2 regions of the Lentibacillus halophilus genome follow, and region 2 is predicted to be linked to the other one. Evidence: a T-box and tRNA genes for the amino acid it is inferred to sense, from the RefSeq annotation. Region 2 holds a T-box; the other holds one or more tRNA genes.
What was found. The T-box of region 2 lies ahead of ileS (isoleucine--tRNA ligase). A T-box ahead of a tRNA ligase gene usually reads a tRNA of that ligase, here a tRNA-Ile.
Positions count from the first base shown of each region.

Region 1: it has a tRNA-Ile gene. The T-box ahead of ileS (isoleucine--tRNA ligase) is inferred to sense a tRNA for this amino acid. The anticodon was not compared.

Region 1 is NZ_AP043750.1:1,229,843-1,233,325, reverse strand. Features, by position in the region: rRNA gene ACZ5Q7_RS06040 (16S ribosomal RNA) at 1-1,296, opposite strand, end outside; tRNA gene ACZ5Q7_RS06035 (tRNA-Ile) at 1,463-1,536, opposite strand; tRNA gene ACZ5Q7_RS06030 (tRNA-Gly) at 1,548-1,621, opposite strand; tRNA gene ACZ5Q7_RS06025 (tRNA-Pro) at 1,649-1,725, opposite strand; tRNA gene ACZ5Q7_RS06020 (tRNA-Arg) at 1,731-1,807, opposite strand; tRNA gene ACZ5Q7_RS06015 (tRNA-Leu) at 1,867-1,948, opposite strand; tRNA gene ACZ5Q7_RS06010 (tRNA-Leu) at 1,998-2,080, opposite strand; tRNA gene ACZ5Q7_RS06005 (tRNA-Lys) at 2,086-2,161, opposite strand; tRNA gene ACZ5Q7_RS06000 (tRNA-Gln) at 2,218-2,289, opposite strand; tRNA gene ACZ5Q7_RS05995 (tRNA-Asp) at 2,294-2,370, opposite strand; tRNA gene ACZ5Q7_RS05990 (tRNA-Glu) at 2,392-2,463, opposite strand; tRNA gene ACZ5Q7_RS05985 (tRNA-Ser) at 2,470-2,561, opposite strand; tRNA gene ACZ5Q7_RS05980 (tRNA-Asn) at 2,565-2,639, opposite strand; gene ACZ5Q7_RS05975 (SprT family protein) at 2,911-3,372, opposite strand.
Region 2 is NZ_AP043750.1:2,498,589-2,502,071, forward strand. Features, by position in the region: gene ileS (isoleucine--tRNA ligase) at 1-1,946, opposite strand, end outside; T-box leader at 2,021-2,244, opposite strand; gene ACZ5Q7_RS12330 (DivIVA domain-containing protein) at 2,305-2,820, opposite strand; gene ACZ5Q7_RS12335 (YlmH family RNA-binding protein) at 2,888-3,483, opposite strand, start outside.

The DNA.
Region 1 (3,483 bases), 1.3 Mb from region 2:
CGTCGCCGCTTCGCGTCCCTTTGTTCCATCCATTGTAGCACGTGTGTAGCCCAGGTCATAAGGGGCATGATGATTTGACGTCATCCCCGCCTTCCTCCGGTTTGTCACCGGCAGTCACCTTAGAGTGCCCAACTTAATGCTGGCAACTAAGATTAAGGGTTGCGCTCGTTACGGGACTTAACCCAACATCTCACGACACGAGCTGACGACAACCATGCACCACCTGTCACTCTGTCCCCGAAGGGAACACGGCATCTCTGCCGCTGTCAGAGGATGTCAAGACCTGGTAAGGTTCTTCGCGTTGCTTCGAATTAAACCACATGCTCCACCGCTTGTGCGGGCCCCCGTCAATTCTTTTGAGTTTCAGCCTTGCGGCCGTACTCCCCAGGCGGAGTGCTTAATGCGTTAACTTCAGCACAAAGGGGCGGAAACCCCCTAACACCTAGCACTCAACGTTTACGGCGTGGACTACCAGGGTATCTAATCCTGTTCGCTACCCACGCTTTCGCGCCTCAGCGTCAGTAACAGACCAGAGAGTCGCCTTCGCCACTGGTGTTCCTCCACATCTCTACGCATTTCACCGCTACACGTGGAATTCCACTCTCCTCTTCTGTACTCAAGTCTCCCAGTTTCCAATGACCGCTCGCGGTTGAGCCGCGAGATGTCACATCAGACTTAAAAGACCGCCTGCGCGCCCTTTACGCCCAATAATTCCGGACAACGCTCGCCCCCTACGTATTACCGCGGCTGCTGGCACGTAGTTTGCCGGGGCTTTCTGGTCAGGTACCGTCAAACCATGGCCCTGTTCGAACCACGCCTGTTCTTCCCTGACAACAGAGTTTTACGATCCGAAGACCTTCATCACTCACGCGGCGTTGCTCCGTCAGACTTTCGTCCATTGCGGAAGATTCCCTACTGCTGCCTCCCGTAGGAGTCTGGGCCGTGTCTCAGTCCCAGTGTGGCCGATCACCCTCTCAGGTCGGCTACGCATCGTCGCCTTGGTGAGCTCTTACCTCACCAACTAACTAATGCGCCGCGGGCCCATCCGTAAGTGACAGCACAAAGGCCGTCTTTCAGCCCTCCCCCATGCGGGGAAAGGCATTATCCGGTATTAGCTCACGTTTCCGCAAGTTATCCCGGTCTTTCGGGCAGGTTGCCCACGTGTTACTCACCCGTCCGCCGCTCGTTCCACAGACGCACGCCCCGAAGGGCGATTGTCTGCTTCCCGCGCTCGACTTGCATGTATTAGGCACGCCGCCAGCGTTCGTCCTGAGCCAAGATCAAACTCTCCAAAAAAAGTTTGGGATACGACTGACACCGATCAGCCGTTCATTGGCTTCGCTTATTTTGTGGATTTCAAGGGGTAAGTCATTCAGCCGATATACACATCAGCATTCCGACTCCCTGCCTCTGACATCCATCTGTCATACTGGCTGTTTTGTTCAGTTTTCAAGGAGCAAAGTGGGCCTGGGTGGACTTGAACCACCGACCTCACGCTTATCAGGCGTGCGCTCTGACCGACTGAGCTACAGGCCCTAACTTGAATATGGAGCGGGTGATGGGAATCGAACCCACGACATCAGCTTGGAAGGCTGAGGTTTTACCACTAAACTACACCCGCATAGCATTAACATAAAAGTCGTTCCGATGGTCGGGAAGACAGGATTTGAACCTGCGACCCCATGGTCCCAAACCATGTGCTCTGCCAAGCTGAGCTACTTCCCGTGATATGGTGCGCCCGAGAGGAGTCGAACCCCTAGCCTTCTGATCCGTAGTCAGACGCTCTGTCCAATTGAGCTACGGGCGCTTCAGAGTGACGATGGCTAATATATCACGCTGTTGCTAAAGCGTCAATGGTTTTTTTAATGCGGCCGAGAGGACTTGAACCTCCACGGGGAAACCCCACTAGGCCCTCAACCTAGCGCGTCTGCCATTCCGCCACAGCCGCATATAAAGCACATAATAAAATGCCGTGAGTGGCACAGCAATGATATCAATGCGGATGGAGGGACTCGAACCCTCACGTCACCATGACACTAGATCCTGGGTCTAGCGCGTCTGCCAATTCCGCCACATCCGCAAAAATGGTGAGCCATGGAGGATTCGAACCTCCGACCCTCTGATTAAAAGTCAGATGCTCTACCAACTGAGCTAATGGCTCCTATTCAAACATGTAAAACATACCCGTTATCTATCGCGGATTATCGATAATGACAACTGGGCTACCAGGATTCGAACCTGGGAATCACGGGATCAAAACCCGATGCCTTACCGCTTGGCTATATCCCAATAATGGCGGTCCGGACGGGACTCGAACCCGCGACCTCCTGCGTGACAGGCAGGCATTCTAACCAACTGAACTACCGGACCCAACCAAGAATGAAAAGAATATGACCCGTACGGGATTCGAACCCGTGTTACCGCCGTGAAAGGGCGGTGTCTTAACCACTTGACCAACGGGCCATAAAATGGCGGAGAAGGAGGGATTCGAACCCTCGCGCCGTCTGAAACGGCCTACACCCTTAGCAGGGGCGCCTCTTCAGCCACTTGAGTACTTCTCCGAATGGCTCCACAGGCAGGATTCGAACCTGCGACCGATCGGTTAACAGCCGATAGCTCTACCGCTGAGCTACTGTGGAAGAGTCTTAAATGATTTTTTAGCGCAATAAGAAAACAATTATTATCGCGACAAAAAACATAGTACAACATTTATCAAAGCATGTCAATAACTTCAAACAAAGAATTTGCGGAGTGTTTCCCTATAAAATCTCGCATTTCGCAACGACCTGTACAATTTAACATGCGGATTGCCATGAGTCAATATATACAATATGGGACTAAAAACCATTCCTTTTTGCAGTGACCATTGAACGTATGAATAAAGAGAACATCCACCCATCAATCACCATATCAAGCCTTCTGTGCATACAATAATTCACCCTTGCACTGACCGCATCGGTATTTTTGAAGATTGATTCTGCGTATGCGTTCATATACACGACCACATTGCTTGCACCGATATTTATGTTTGAGCTGTCTTTCCGCTGAAGGCAACGGCGTGCAATATCTTGGTGCCCCTGTCTTTTTTAATAGCTCTTTAAAATCTTTGTCGCCATGTTTATATCCTTTACCTTCTATATGAAGGTGATAATGGCATAATTCGTGTTTCAAAATACCGGACAGATTATCGTCGTTGGTTTCCTCAGCGTATTTAGGATTCACTTCAATCGTTCTTTTGGACGGAATGTACCGCCCTCCTGTTGTGCGTAGACGGTTGTTGTAAACGGCTTTGTCCATGAAAGGTTTATTAAAATATTGCAATGATAACGCATTTATTCGTGTATTTAGTTCTGTTTCATCCATTTGTATCATATAGATCATCCTTAACAATACATGGTTTTTATATCGTACCACACGCGGGTGATAAGTGCACCAAAAAAACCCCCATTTATTTAAAACAATTCTAAATAAATATTGATTTTT
Region 2 (3,483 bases):
TTTCTGATTTTCCGGTAGCCTTCTGAAATCTGTTTCAAAATTTCCTGCGAAATCCGCACATCAGCCTGATAATCTACAGACGACACCCAAAGACGCAATATATCCGACCCGAGCTGTTTTTGAATTTTCATCGGATCCATGACGTTGCCGAGTGACTTACTCATTTTGCGTCCATTTCCATCCAGTGTGAAGCCATGGCTAATAATGGTTTCAAATGGTGCCTTACCAGTCACCGCCACCGCTGTTGAGATGGATGAATTAAACCAGCCACGATACTGATCGCTTCCTTCCAGATAGACATCAGCCGGGCGCTTCTGATCATCCCTCTCCACCAATACGGCTTCATGGGAAGACCCTGAATCAAACCACACGTCCATAATATCCGTTTCTTTTGTAAAGGTTCCATTCGGGCTATGTTCCGATGTAAACCCGTCCGGAAGTAAGTCGGTTGCATCCCATTCAAACCAGATATTTGATCCGTGTTGTGCGAACAATTGGGAAACATGATCAATCGTTTCATCATTAATAATTGGCGTTCCATCTTCTGCATAAAAAACAGGTATAGGAACACCCCATGTCCGCTGCCGAGAGATACACCAATCTTCCCGGTCACGCACCATGTTATAAAGTCGTGTTTCTCCCCAAGCCGGATACCAACTGATTCGTTTGATTTCATTCAAAATATCCTGACGAAAATCTTTAATGGAAGCGAACCATTGCGATGTTGCCCGAAAAATCGTCGGTTTTTTTGTACGCCAATCGTGTGGGTACGAGTGTGTAATGAATGTCAGTTTCAACAGTTTTCCGTTTTCACTTAATTTATCGGTAATGACTTTGTTGGCCTGATCATAAAACACACCTTCCAATCCGGGAGCTTCATCTGTGAAATATCCTTTATAATCAACAGGAGACAGTGGATCGAGGCCGTAAGTGCGCGCCATATGAAAGTCGTCTTCGCCATGACCCGGTGCTGTATGAACACAGCCAGTACCGGCATCAGTCGTCACATGCTCACCAAGCATCACAAGCGAATCACGATCATAGAACGGATGCTTAGCGGTCATCCTATCTGCTTGGTGTCCTTGAAATGTTTGAACAACTTCCGGATTTTCCCATTCCAATTCCGCTGTGATTGTTTCCACCAAGTCATGAGCAACAACATATTTTTCACCGTTAACAGCGACAACAGCATAATCCAGTTCCGGATGGAGCGCAATACCAAGATTAGCCGGAATCGTCCATGGTGTTGTCGTCCAAATAATAAATTTCTCTCCACCATTTAATATATGTTTGCCATCCTTTACGTCAAACGCAACATAAATCGATGGCGAGCGTTTATCATGGTATTCGATCTCCGCCTCAGCCAGTGCTGATTCCGATGATGGAGACCAGTATACTGGCTTCAATCCTCGATAAATGTAACCATTTTTGGCCATGTCACCGAACACTCTGATTTGGGCGGCTTCATAATCGTTCGTCAATGTAACATACGGGTTATTCCAATCGCCGCGGACACCGAGTTTCTTGAATTGGGTCCGTTGATTATCAAGCTGACCCATAGCATATTCGGCGCACTTCTGACGAAACTCGGCTATGCTCATTTTTTTGCGGTCGACGTTTTTCTTTTTTGTCAAGGCAGTTTCCACCGGCAGTCCATGTGTATCCCAGCCGGGGACGTATGGCGCATGGAATCCACTCATAGATTTATACCGAGTAATAAAATCTTTTAAGATCTTGTTAAGGGCATGACCAATATGCAAATCGCCATTGGCATACGGAGGACCGTCATGCAAAATAAACATCGGACGATCGTTTGTCCGTTCCAGATTCTTTTCGTAAATGTGTTCATCATCCCATTTTTTCTGGCGTTCCGGTTCTTTATTTGGTAAATTCCCACGCATCGGAAACGTTGTTTTAGGCATCAGCAGTGTATCTTTATAATCCAATGTACTTCCTCCTATTCATTTTTGTTTACTTATTTAGACCACAGTCTGAATATAAAAAAATCCTCTCTATCCCGGAAAGGGACGAGAAGACTCGCGGTACCACCCTTATCAATTTAAAATCGATGTTTATTTTAAATTTACTCGATATCCGTAACGTGGATAAACCGTCCATTTTTACTCGCTTCCAAATGGACACTCGGGAGTGATTTTCTGAATGACCTTGCCGTATCAGGCTTTCACCATCCCTGATTCGCTGAAGCAATAGCAACATTCATACTGTCTCCGTCATCATGATTGTGTATTTGTTCAGACCTTTATCATAATGAATTATATGTAATATTTCGGAAAGCGTCAAGGCCTAAGCATTGCTGTCAACATAGTTGGATGTTTCTTCCTTTTCCTCTTCTGTTTCGTCATTAAATAAGTCTTCCCAATCGTTTGTATTGATCACTTCGAGTTGTGCTTCTACAAGCATTTTTAGACGGGATCGGAACACTTTGGCCTGTTTTTTCAGTTCCTCGATATCCATTTCAATTCTTCTCGATTTATTTAATGATTCATTCACAATTCGATCGGCATTTTTTTCAGCTTCTTTAATAATCAATTTCGATTCTTTTTGCGCATTGCCTTTCACTTCCTCAGCGGTTTCCTGCGCCGTTAGAATGGAGTTATTCAACGTGCTTTCAATATTCGTGAAGTGCGAAAGCCTTTCATTCAACTGCTCCACCTGCTCCTGCAATTCCTTCTTTTCACGAATGGTCATTTCGTAATCTTTTATAACCTGATCAAGAAATTCGTTGACCTCATCTTCGTCATAGCCCCGAAAGCTCCGTGTAAACTCTTTATTGTGTATATCGAGCGGTGATAATGACATACAGCCACCTCCTTTTATCCAAATTGATTCGACAAAAACAACAAAAATCCTTCATCGTGTACCGGAATTATTTTAATACAGCTACAGTGATGTTTATATGACCTTTTTTTGTATAACCGTTGTTGTGCACCAATTTGCTTCGGCCCTTTCCTCGAAGCGACAATATATCACCTTCTTGAAGGGTGAATTTTTTGTCGTCTATAATTTTATGATTCACCTTCACCAAACCTTGTGAGATCATGTCAGAGGCTTTTGTTCTGGACAATTTATAAATAGCTTTCACAACCGTATCCAACCGTAATGACGACACGGTATGCGTGGATTCTATCCAATCGGTTTTGCTTTCGATCATTGTTGAAAGCGGCTTTTCATCCAGGCGGATACTCGTTTTTTTGATAGTTGTCAAATTTGCAAGCACATATGGGATAATTTCATCGGCGACCACCATCTGAACAAGCCCATCTTCCACGATAATATCGCCCAATTTTTTACGCTTGATGCCCAGGGATAAAAATGCGCCCATGACATCACTGTGTGTAAGCGAAACGAATTTGGAATGATAGAACCCTTGCAAGAGAGCAAGTTGAAAGGTGTCTTCCGTGATCGGTTCATATCTTGGTGCAATGACAATCCGATTCCGTTCAGTAGACGGATGGCCGCCAT